DNA from 3 places in the Cognaticolwellia beringensis genome. Region 2 is predicted to be linked to each of the others. Evidence: predicted binding sites of a transcription regulator. Region 2 holds the regulator's gene; each other region holds the start of a gene.

The links. The regulator sigma-54, encoded in region 2, starts transcription at its own class of promoters, with help from an activator protein. The targets are predictions, from matches to a motif close to GTTGGCACGNNNNTNGNNT.
Region 1: a site for sigma-54 is predicted at 1,726-1,744, ahead of flhA (flagellar biosynthesis protein FlhA). Genes of this name have one in related genera too.
Region 3: a site for sigma-54 is predicted at 2,490-2,508, ahead of B5D82_RS01450 (FlgO family outer membrane protein). Genes of this name have one in related genera too.

The regions. Positions count from the first base shown of each region.
Region 1 is NZ_CP020465.1:393,016-397,289, reverse strand. Features, by position in the region: gene flhA (flagellar biosynthesis protein FlhA) at 1-1,688, opposite strand, end outside; gene flhB (flagellar biosynthesis protein FlhB) at 2,288-3,418, opposite strand; gene fliR (flagellar biosynthetic protein FliR) at 3,418-4,203, opposite strand; gene fliQ (flagellar biosynthesis protein FliQ) at 4,206-4,274, opposite strand, start outside.
Region 2 is NZ_CP020465.1:1,571,010-1,575,283, reverse strand. Features, by position in the region: gene rapZ (RNase adapter RapZ) at 1-600, opposite strand, end outside; gene ptsN (PTS IIA-like nitrogen regulatory protein PtsN) at 607-1,059, opposite strand; gene hpf (ribosome hibernation promoting factor) at 1,089-1,376, opposite strand; gene B5D82_RS06605 (RNA polymerase factor sigma-54) at 1,412-2,920, opposite strand; gene lptB (LPS export ABC transporter ATP-binding protein) at 2,981-3,712, opposite strand; gene lptA (lipopolysaccharide transport periplasmic protein LptA) at 3,713-4,192, opposite strand; gene lptC (LPS export ABC transporter periplasmic protein LptC) at 4,224-4,274, opposite strand, start outside.
Region 3 is NZ_CP020465.1:346,789-351,062, forward strand. Features, by position in the region: tRNA gene B5D82_RS01440 (tRNA-Arg) at 719-794, opposite strand; gene B5D82_RS01445 (flagella assembly protein FlgT) at 997-2,160, opposite strand; gene B5D82_RS01450 (FlgO family outer membrane protein) at 2,558-3,205, shown strand; gene B5D82_RS01455 (LPP20 family lipoprotein) at 3,232-3,696, shown strand; gene flgN (flagellar export chaperone FlgN) at 3,818-4,249, opposite strand.

The DNA of each region.
Region 1 (4,274 bases), 1.2 Mb from region 2:
ATAATACTGCGCATATCTCGAACTGCCACGCCTTCATTCATTAAATTTTGTAAAACCTTAACGATAGTCCCTAATGACAATACGTCAGGGATCAAACCTTCAATAAGTTTCGGATAACTTTTTTCTAGCATATCAAGTAGGTTTTGAACTTCTTCATGGCCTAATAATTGTGCGGTATTATTAGTTAAAATTTGACTTAAATGTGTAGCTAGTACGGTGGCTGCATCAACAACAGTGTAACCCAGTGATTGTGCATGCTCTCGTTGATCTTGTTTTATCCATACAGCATCTAAGCCAAAAGCTGGATCTTTTGTCGCAATGCCGTCGAGCTTGCCAAAGACTTGACCTGGATTAATAGCTAACTCATTATCATGGCGAATTTCTGCTTCTCCAACAGTTACGCCCATTAGCGAGATACGATAACTGTTAGGGTCTAAATCTAAATTGTCGCGAATATGTACCGCAGGTACTAAAAAACCAAACTCTTGTGAAAGCTTTTTCCTGACACCTTTAATACGATTAAGCAATTCGCCACCTTGGGCTTTATCCACCAAGGGAATTAAACGATAGCCTATTTCAAGACCGATAATATCCACATGGTTTACATCGTCCCAGCCAAGATCTTTAACATCAGCTTCTTGTTGTATATTTTGCGCTTCGGCCACTTGACTATCTTCGACAAGCTGCGCAGCTTTAGCCACCTTGTATTTGCTGCTAAAAAAGGCAACGCCGCCAATTAATACCGCAAACGTTAAAAAGGCAACGTGTGGCATACCTGGCACTATACCCATAACGAACATAACGCCTGAAGCAATATAAAGTGATTTACCTTGCCCAAGTTGACTACTTACTTGCTCGCCCATGTCTTGAGAAGTGTTTTGACGAGTAACGACGATTGCCGTTCCTACTGACAGCAATAGTCCTGGAATTTGTGCTACTAAACCATCGCCGATAGTTAATAGCGTATAAATTTCTACCGCACTATCAAACGAAAGATCATGCTGGACCATACCAATAATTAAACCGCCGACAATATTGATAAAGAGAATTAAAATCCCGGCAATAGCATCGCCTTTAACAAATTTACTCGCACCATCCATTGAGCCATAAAAATCGGCTTCACTGGTGACTTCAACTCGGCGTTCACGCGCTTCATCTGCCGTGATAAAACCGGCATTTAAATCCGCATCGATAGCCATTTGCTTGCCTGGCATAGCATCTAAGGTAAAGCGCGCGGTGACTTCAGCAATACGTCCTGCACCTTTGGTAACTACAACGAAATTGATAATAATTAGAATAGAAAAAACTACTAAACCAACCGCATAATTGCCACCAATAACAACCGAGCCAAAAGCTTCAATAACTTTCCCTGCCGCATCGGGACCTTCATGCCCCTCCAGTAAGACCACACGCGTACTGGCAACATTAAGCGCTAAGCGCAAAATAGTCGCAATTAACAGTACCGCCGGGAAAGAACCAAATTCCAGTGGTTTTAAGGTATAAACCGTGATTAATAAAACCACCAGTGACAGCGCAATATTGAAAGAAAAGAGAATATCTAGCAATAATGCTGGCATAGGTAAAATAACCATACCCAGCGCCGCCATCACGAGGAATGGTGTGCCTAGACCTGAAAGTAGGTTAAGTTTTTGTTTTTTTAAATTATTAAAAGTTGCGGCTAACTGCATGAGCTCTTAGGGATAATTTTTTGACATATCTTTTGAAAAGCAATAATCAGACCAATTAGAAAAAAATCAGTTAGAAGCTGTCAGTTTTAAGCTGTCAGTAAACCAAAAAAATTCACATCCAGCAGTTGAGCGAACTGCTAGTGTAATAAGTAGGGTCAGATACACATTAAATTGTAATAAGTAGGGTCAGATACACATTAAATTGTAATAAGTAGGGTCAGATACACATTAAATTGCAACCGCTTAGCCCAATGGGGTCAGTGTTAATGAGCACTGGCTATTAGCAACCTAATTAAAGTGTATCTGACCCTACTTTTATGTTGCAGCGATTAAGATTTGAAAAGGGAATAGCTGTCAGCTTAAAATAAGTAGGGTCAAAATAAGTAGGGTCAGATACACATTAAATTGCAACCGCTTAGCCCAATGGGGGCAGTGTTAATGAACACTGGCTATTAGCAACCTAATTAAAGTGTATCTGACCCTACTTTTATGTTGCAGCTATTAAGATTTAAGAAGGGGATAGCTATCAGTTAGAAGCTTCTAACTCTCTTTAATTGATAGCTGACAGCTTAAAACTAAAATCTAAAAACTAAAATTCGTTAATATCGAAATTCATCCGGGATAGGTAGGTTTTTGGCTACGGCTTTAGGTCGTCGCGCTTTACCTTTTTTGTGAGCATTAAGCTGAAAAATAAAGGCCAGAATTTGCGCTACAGCGGCGAACAATTGTTCTGGAATTTCTTCATTGGGCTCTGCAGTGTAATAGAGAGATCTCGCTAATGCGGGTGATGCTACAATCTCAATATTGTGCTCTTTGGCGATGGTGCGAATGTGTAAAGCCATTTCATCGATACCTTTAGCCACCAATACTGGAGCTCCGCCGACTTCGGCATCATATTTAAGCGCCACGGAGTAATGTGTCGGGTTGGTGATCACTACGTCAGATTGAGGCACGTCTTGCATCATGCGCCGTTGTGACATCTCATATTGTGCCCTTCTTACGCGACCTTTGGTTTCGGGGCTACCTTCTGAGTTTTTCATTTCGTCTTTGATTTCTTGCTTGCTCATTTTCAATTGACGATTATGATTCCACACTTGATATGGCGCATCAATAACCACAATAATACCAATGGAAAGTGCTAACGCCAAAAACATCCACATCAGTAGTGACACCGCATGAGAAAAGTTATTCGGGATATTTTCAGTACTTAAATTCACAATTTGACCGAACAAGCTGCTCAATAACAAATAAGCTGAAATAAAAACCACAAAAAACTTTAGAATCGACTTTATTAGTTCAACATAAGCCTGCACGCCAAACATACGTTTAAAACCTGCCATCGGCGAAAGTTTGCTGGCTTTTGGTGCCATAGCTTGCCAAGAAAAACTGATACCACCCAGTATCATATTGCCAATTAATGCGGCAAAAACGATGATAATGTGTATCCAAAGAAATGGCACCATTATCGCGCTTACCCCATCGCTAGCCACTTGATATAGAGCATGCACATCCATGGTTTCTCTACGATTTAAGCTAAAAAGACGGGTCATCATTGTAGATAAACCTTCAACTAAGGAACTCCCCAGCAGCATTATAGCGAGGGCTGCACCGACTAAAACAAACATAGTGCCTAAGTCTTTCGAGCGCGCAATTTGGCCTTTTTTTCTCGCGTCAGAAAGTTTTTTTGCCGTCGGTTCTTCGGTTTTTTCACCACTGTCAGACTCTGCCATTAGGGTGCTGCTCCGCAATCAATAAGATAACAACTAAAATCTAAGGCGCGTTGCCATTGCATTACAAAGTGACTATAAAAATTGCCCATGGTTAACCACATAATTAACAGTCCGGCACACATGGTAATGGGAAAGCCGATAGCAAAAATATTTAATTGCGGTGCTGCTCGCGTCATGATGCCGAATGAAAAGTTAATCAATAGCATCGCCGTTAAAGGCGCAATAGCGAGTGATAATGCGGTAGCAAACATCCAGCCTCCCCACTCGGCAATCTCTTTAAACTTGATACTGGAAAATTCAGGAGCGGGAATAGGAATGGTGTCAAAACTGGCGACAACAAACTGCAAATAAGCTAAATGACCATCCATCGCCCAAAACAACAATGACGATAAAATTAGAAAGAATTGACCTACCGCTGGCACGCTGGTTCCACTAGCAGGGTCAACCAATGATGCGAAACCTAAACCGGTTTGCATAGCGATAATTTGCCCCGCTAAGGTAAAAGTATTGACTACCATTACCGTGACAAAACCGAGCATAATGCCAATAATCATTTGCTCGCCAATCAGCAACGCTGTCGCTAATGAAAACAGATTATCAACACGAGCGGGTGGTAGCGCTGGCATAACGGCCACAGTTATCGCTAAACAAAAAAACAGTTTTACTCGCCCAGGAATGGCTTTTGCACCTAGGCCTATCATTGACATTACCATGGCTGAAATACGCGCAAGTGGCAGCAAGAAGTCAGCCATGCTTTGATTAATAACTGACTCAGTAAACTCCATGGTTAACTTACCACGCTAGGAATACTACCAATCAGGCGAATGGAATAATCCATTAATTTTTGCACCAACCA
Region 2 (4,274 bases):
CCCTGTGAAGCCCTTTAGTTCTTTATCCCAAAATGGGTTTGGTAAAAAACGCGCATCAAAAACATAGTCAGCATCTTGTGGTACGCCATGTTTAAAACCAAATGACTCAAAGACAACGACCATAGAGCCAGATTTTTTCCCCAAAATTCGCTCTCTAACTAAGTCCGCTAGTTGATGTGGCGTAAGTTGGCTAGTATTGATATATAAGTGTGCTCGACTGGCGATTGGCTCAAGGAGCTTTTTCTCTAGGGCAATGGCTTGGTCTAAGGCAATATTTTGTTTAATCAACGGATGTAAGCGTCGCGTTTCACTGAATCGACGAATAAGATCACTATCATCCGCATCTAAATAAAGTAAGCTTAATTCAACCGCATTAGGCATATATTCAATGATTTCAGGTACATCATTAGGATCAGCTGGTAAGTTTCGTACATCGAGACTCACAGCTACATTCTCATAATCGTTAATCACTGTATGGATGAGAGCAGGTAATAAGTTGACAGGGATATTATCAACACAATAGTAGCCTAAATCCTCTAACACTCGCAGTGCAACACTTTTACCTGACCCTGAACGGCCACTGACTATAATTAGCTTCATCTGTGTTTAGCTCGCTTGTTGGATTAACTGATACAGTGCTTGGTTACTTTCGCATTTTCGTACTTGCTTGCAAAATTGCTTGTTACGAAAAATTTTTGCGATGCTCTGCAATGTACTGAGGTGGTTTTGACATTCTTCTTCAGGCACAAATAAGGCAATAAAAATATCAACTGGGCGATGATCAATAGCATCAAAATCAATTGCTTCTTCTGTGGTTATTACTACGGCAATGGGCTGTGTAGCATTTTCCAAACGACCATGCGGTATAGCAATGCCATTACCTATGCCAGTTGACCCCATTCTTTCACGTTTAACTAGGCTTTCTAAGAGTTGAAATGTGTCATGGTCTGCCAATTTATCGGCGGCCAGGCTACTTAAGTATTCTAGAATACGTTTTTTACTGGAGCCCGGTGCTGCACAAATAGTGCAGTCCGGGGATAAAATGTCTTGCAACTTCATAAACTTATAAAACCTAAAGCGACTGAGCGCTAATGCTTGTTAATTTTGCCTTTGTATTTCAGGATTTGGCGATCTAGCTTATCAATTAATGCATCAATTGATGCATACATATCATTATGCTCGGCCTTCGCGTGAACCTCTGAGCCACTTAAGTGCACAGTAGATTCGGCAATCTGATTCAATTTTTCTACGGTTAATACGACATGTACATTATTAATATGCTCAAAATGACGTTCTAGCTTTTCAAACTTGCCATTAACATAATCACGTAATGAGTCGGTAACATCGACATGGTGTCCAGTAAGATTAATTTGCATATGCTTCATTCCTCTTTTTTGGTGAATAAGACTGCCTACAATAGGCTTTTACGTTGATTTGACGGCGGTATAGAGAGCGACTCTCGATACTTGGCAATGGTTCTCCTTGCTACTTTTATACCTTGTTCAGCTAATATATCTGCGATTTTACTGTCGCTTAATGGCTTTGCGGGTATTTCAGCGGCAACAAGCTTTTTAATTAATTCACGAATAGCAGTTGAAGAACACTCACCGCCATTTTCAGTACTTACGTGGCTAGAGAAAAAGTATTTAAGCTCAAAAATGCCTCTGGGTGTGTGCATATATTTTTGTGTGGTAACACGAGAGATGGTTGATTCATGCATGTCCACAGCTTCTGCAATATCATTTAATACCATAGGTCGCATAGCCTCAGGCCCATGTTCAAAGAAACCTTGTTGGCGTTGTACAATGCAATTTGAAACTTTTAATAAGGTATCATTGCGACTTTCTAAGCTTTTGATAAACCATTTTGCTTCTTGTAAATTCGAGCGAATAAATTGGCTATCAGCAGACGACTTCATAGACCTAGACATGGCAGCATATTGTTGATTCACTGATAATTTAGGTGCAGTATCAGGATTAAGCTCTACCGTCCAGCGGCCGTTTTTCTTCTCAACAGATACATCAGGAATCACATATTGCTCTTCACTTTTGATGACACTATCGCCTGGACGAGGATCTAACGATTGGATCAAGCGAATAACTTCGCGCAATTGATCTTCTTTGATGCGTAATTTACGCATCAGTTGTCGATAATCACGATTACCAAGCAAGTCAATGTGTTCAGTTACGGCTAATTTACTTTCAGCTAGCCAAGGCGTATCTTTCGCAAATTGATTGAGCTGGATAAGCAAACACTCAGGAATTGAACGAGCAGCCACGCCAACGGGATCAAAAACGTTAATTCGTTTAAGTACCACTTCAACTTCATCGAGTTCTACATCGTCTATACCAACGCTTTCTAATATCTCATCTGCGGTAACCGTTAAGTAACCTGCTTCATCTATAGCTTCAATAATGGCGATGGCAATGGTTCTGTCGGTATCGCTAAATGGCGTAAGTTCCATCTGCCAAATAAGATGGTCTTGCAGTGAATCTTTCGTTTCACCCTGATAAGTATAATCTTCAGATGCGTGACCAACACCGCCGCTGCTCGCACTGGCACTGAAGTTATCATCCCAAGTGCTATCACTGTTTAATTCTTCGGGAATATCGGTTTTAGCTAAACCTTCGGATGAGCTAATCTCATCGATACTCGGGGCAGAATCCTCACTACCATCAGACGAAGACATTTCTTTCGTTTCGCCAACACTAGCGGAGTAACCTTCTTCTAAGTGATCTGGGGTGCTTTCTGAGTTACTTTCAAAAGATTCATCAACTTCAAGCAAGGGGTTACTTTCGAGTGCTTCTTGAATTTCTTGCTGGAGATCCAGAGTCGATAATTGCAGTAGCTTGATCGCCTGCTGCAATTGCGGGGTCATCGTTAATTGTTGTCCGATACGGAGTTGCAAAGTAGGACGCATTTACGTTTTCATTTCCCTGTTGAAATACATTATTGTTATACCGCTTTAGTCTGTTATTCACTATAGCGTGAATTGTTCACCAAGGTATACATCTCTTACATGTTGATTTGCAAGTATTTGATTCGAATTACCTTCAGCGATCAGTTCACCATGACTAACGATATAAGCATGTTCACAGACATCGAGTGTTTCTCGTACATTATGATCAGTGATCAGAATACCAATGCCACGTTCTTTTAAGTGTAGGATAATTTTTTTTATATCACCTACTGAAATTGGGTCAACACCAGCAAAAGGTTCATCAAGGAGAATAAATTTAGGGTCTGCCGCTAAAGCACGTGCTATTTCAACACGTCGGCGTTCACCGCCAGATAAACTCATACCTAAGTTATCCTTGATATGACCGATGTTGAACTCTTCTAATAAATGTTCAAGTTTTTCTTCTCGTTCAACATCGCTCAGGGTTTTACGCGTTTGTAAAATGGCCATAATGTTGTCATAAACAGACAATTTGCGAAAAATTGAAGCTTCTTGTGGTAAATAGCCGATGCCCTTACGCGCACGTTCGTGCATGGGTAACAAAGTTAAATCTTCACCATTTAAAACAATTGAGCCACTGTCGTTATTGACTAAGCCAACAATCATATAAAAGGAGGTGGTTTTACCCGCGCCATTGGGACCTAATAAGCCAACAATTTGTCCTGCGGACACTTTCATACTGACGTTTTTAACGACTTTTCTGCCTTTGTAGGCTTTTGCAAGACCGGTTGCTGATAATGTTGAAGTTGACATTTACTCTTGCTTGTCCTTAGATTTTTTAGGCAGTTCAGTTTTATTTTTTGGCTGTAATACCGTTTCTACTTTAGCGTTATCTAAGCTTTCAGCATTGACATATTCGGTGTCAAAATTATAAGTGATTTTACTACCGCTAACTTCACTACCTTCTTGGCGCAGAAGTGCATTACCTGAAATGACCACGGTGTTCATACTGGGCTCATACCGGATTTCATTAGCTTGTAGGTTTATGGGGCTGCCATCTTGCAGCGTTTGCTCAAATGTCGCTGGTGAACCCTTGGCAATATAAATTTTGTTATCACTTTTATCTTCGGTAATTACCTGTACTAATTCAGCATGTATTGTTAGCGTGCCTTGAGCAATAATGACATTATCGATATAACTGAATATTTTGTTTTTCAGATCGGCAGCTTGTCGCGAAGAAGATATTTTAATTTCTTGTTCAACATTAAACTTTTCTGCGCTTACTGCTGGCACTAATAATGCGAAAGCGGTGAGGCAAATAAGGTTATTTTTTAATTTTTTTATAAATGGTTTGCACATGTTCAGTCAATGTCAT
Region 3 (4,274 bases), 1.2 Mb from region 2:
CTGCAAATTTTATTACCACTTTTCTGTTATTATTTTTAACTAAGTTATATTTATAGCTATTTAAGTGCAGGGTGAGCTGACTTCAGCCGCACTAAAATGGCTTGATATGATCACTTCTTGCTTGGTTTTTAATAAAATCAGTTGTTGGATCGCAATGAATATTCTCGCTTGAGATATTAATTTCAATTTTCTCATTCGCCTGTTAACAGTCTATATTTATGATCAAATAGGCCGCTGTTTCTTTAGATAACGCTTAGACGTTTAGCATAGGAATAGCTAAAACGCTTAATTATTGAGCTAATGGTTGAATGTTAAGAGAAGTTGCTTTAGTGTTAACTAGTTGTATTAATAATAATTAAAAAAAATACCACATAACACAGGATTAAAGAATGAACAGGTCGTCGTCACGCGGAATTAAGCTGACAACGGTAATATTAGCGGTATTAATATTAGCAGTTTCAGCGGTGTTGAGCAGTGGGTCAACATTAGACGACAAGGAAGTTACAATAGAGCAAACGAAATCTGAGCTGATCAATTAGCTCACTAAGTAATACTAGCCTCGCAGTTGCGGGGCTTTTTTATGTACAGGATGTACGGTATGCCGTGGTGACAGGACGTCAAAGAACGGCGGTACAGGATGTACGGTATGCCGTGGTAACGATAAATTAAAATATTTATCATGGATAAAGCTAGATGATTTGGCTATTAAAGCAATTACTGGCGTCCCCACCAGGACTCGAACCTGGAGCAGCGGCTTAGGAGGCCACAGTTTTATCCAGTTAAACTATGAGGACAAAGCGCAAGTAATTATATACCGGTTACTTCAGGATAAAATTATTATCGAGGAGTGAAACGGTGAGGTTATAGCCTGAGTATGCTACAACTATTTTATAAATTTGTATTCATAAAAATCAATATAATGAATGCTAACAGGGTTTTAATTAATAACCTGAGCATTCATTATGTTCTCTAACTTATGTTTTATAAATAAGCTCTTTAATATCTTACCGCTAAGTCATTTATTTGTATATTGTCTAATACATGCTGTTCTGCAGTAGTTGCATGGGCACTATCTTGGCTGACAGAAGTCACAATGACTTTATAAGGGCTAATGTTAAAACCTGCATAAGATCGTTTGTCATCACTGACAAAGTTATTGAAATGCAATAAAGAGAATTCATCACCTACTTGAACACCGTGCCTTTTACCTAAGTTAAAAGTAATTGTATTTCCTTGAACTTGCACAATTCTGCCTTGGGTCGGCTGGCACATCATGTTTTCGTCAATATCTCTGACCATATCGTCTAATGACAAATTAATCTTTTTGCCGTACTCACTTTGCCAAAAGTTATGGCTTGTTACGTCAATTTGTTTACGTTCATCGAACTCCCAAGGGGCAGAACTCTGATAGTGTTTATCTAAAATTCTTTCACCTGTAGTGCCGTCGTGAATATATAGTGAAATATTAAATTGTCGTTGGTAGATGTTTTTTTGCCAAAACTGCCAATCATTATTTTCATCATTAGCCATAGAAAGATCTTGAATTTCTGAAAATAAAACATATTGGCTGTCTGACATATTAGCTAATGACATAGCTAAGTTTTTTAGACTTTGTGTTTGTAAACTTTGGTTATATCGAGAGAATTCAGTCTTAGTTTGTAAGGCTAATTTAGTATCCAAATATATGCCTTGTTGCTGTATTTTATCAGCGAGTTTTTTGATCAATGTGCGATCAATGGCGTAGATGTTACCAATATTAGCTTGTTCGCGATGCAGTATATTACTACGTGTTAACAGCAGAGATTTTTTATAGTCAGCAGCGAAGCATTTTTTTTCTTGAGGGAAAATATCGGCACGAATGGTTACCGTAACAAAGTCGTCGTTGTAGTTTTCACTTATTAACTCTAATGAATTAACACTGCCACTTGCCCGAATACTAATTTCATCCTGGGTTAGTAAACCATTAACTACTTGTTGAATACTTGACACCGAGGCGCCGGCAACCAGTAAAGCTTTTTTCAATGCATTTTGCATCGCCTGAGCTTTGGCTGTTTTATTATCACCATTTATTATGCTTGCAACACCTTGCGATTCATACCATTGCCCAACACTAACGCTACTATATAAAGCAAAGCAAAGGCCAATTAAACTTAAGCGCATAAATATCTCTTTTAATATTAGGTCGATTTCTGTTTTTGAATATGCAGGTTTTATGCCTATTCATTTTTTCACATAATTAAATGATCATTTTCGCCGTTCAAAGCATCCAACTACTGTGTTATTTAATCATTATCGCTGCATGGATACAGATTTTAGATAATGTATAAGCATATTGTCTTGAACAACTATCGTTTATAATAAACGCTTTATATTTGACCGTTTTTCTTGCCTTTAAAGTAGGACACTTAGTTAGCCAAGCAGGTATTGCTAGTTGTTTGTTCGGTTTTAATCCTAAAATTCATTAAGCCGAGCTAAGGTGAAATGAAAATATTGGCGCGGATCATGCTTTATTATTTGTATTAATTTTATGATATTTGCATTAATTGAGGATAGCTCAATGAAAAATTGGCTTATAGCACTACTAATACCGGCACTTATGTCGTGTTCTGTTCAGACAAAGAATAATGACTTTTATGGTTCTTCTTACGTTGATAAACAAGAAATTGACAGCTTAGCGTTGCCTCGTCACGCGATAAACGACGTGGTTAAAGGCCTGGCATATCAAATGTTGGAAAGTAGTACGTTTGTTAATCCTAAAACACCCATCGCTGTGGCGTCATTTGTCGATTTAAAGAATTTAGAATCAACCAATTGGCTTGGTAATCAGCTTTCGGAGAGCTTTGTTCATGAAATGCAAAGACATGGCTTAGTCGTGATTGATTTTAAAACTACTGGACATATCCGTGTAACGGAAGATGGCGATTATGTTTTCAGTCGTGATTGGAAGGAATTGCCTGAACGTCAGATAATTGACTATGTAGTTACGGGCACTATGATGCAACAAGAGTCGGGTATTTTAGTTAATGCTCGAATGATTGGTATGCAATCACGAGTTGTCGTTGCTACAGCACAGTCATTTATTCCAGCTTGGGTTGTTGGCGATGACTTTAATAGCCATGAAAATGTTAAAATGAAAGATGGCATGATCTTGCGCGATAGCGCGATGTTAGTCGACGACGCACGTGCCATTGCAATACAGAAGTAATGAGTTTAAAAATATCGAAGGTGAATATGAATACTTTACGCAATAATATCGCAGTTTTTTTAAGTGCTATAGTTTTGAGCGCATGTTCTTCGGTGTTTGATAGACACGTTGAATGGCAAAATGTGAAGCCTGAACAATTTCCAGTATTAACAGCAATAGGTCAAGCACCTATAAGCTTGCAGAATTCAGCACATAAAACACAGCGTATGCTCATGGCGATAAAAGCTTCTAAAATTGCGGCTTATGCTGAGCTTGCTGAACAAGTATATGGTCAAAGTATTGATGGAAAAACCACAATGTCTAATTTAGTGGTCGATAACCAGCAGTTGAAGGCATCGGTACAGGGGATTATTCGTGGTGCAAAAGTGGTGAAAAGTTATCCGGTTGGTGACAGCTACACTACTGAGTTGAGTTTAGACTTTAAAGATGTTTATGAAATATATAACGCGGCTTCTAACCGCCAAGAAATAAAACATATCACGTATTATTAATCTTCTTTTTATGTACGGTATGCCGTGGTGACAGGACGTCAATGAGCGGCGGTACAGGATTAAGGTATGGTGCGATCACATGGATGTGAAGGAGCAGTGATAATAAAGTTAAAACAAAGGCTTAAGCTTTTATACCTAAACTACTGAGTCCGCCAGACGTTTTACCTTTACTATCATAGGTCATTGATGACCTGTTATGATTTTCTAATAACGAGGTTTTCATTCGCTCAACAGATAGCTGTGATTGATGAATGATCAGACCATTAATTTGGTTTTGTTTTTTACAGCGGATTAAACACGCTTCAATATCCGATAATTCTGTGCTGAAGTTACCGGCTAATTTTTCTTGTTTGAACTCAAAGCTTTGACCTATAGCATTGTCAATTTCTTGTATTGCTATAAGCAAATTATTTTTATCTGAGGTAATGCTAATAAGCGCAGCTGGATTTTGCTGCTGAAGTACTTCTTTCTCTGTGCCTAATAACGCTTCTAATTGCGTCAATTGTAATAACTGTTGAGAAATCAATTGTTGCGGTGTTATTTTTTCAGACACTTATATACTCCACTCTTACATTGAG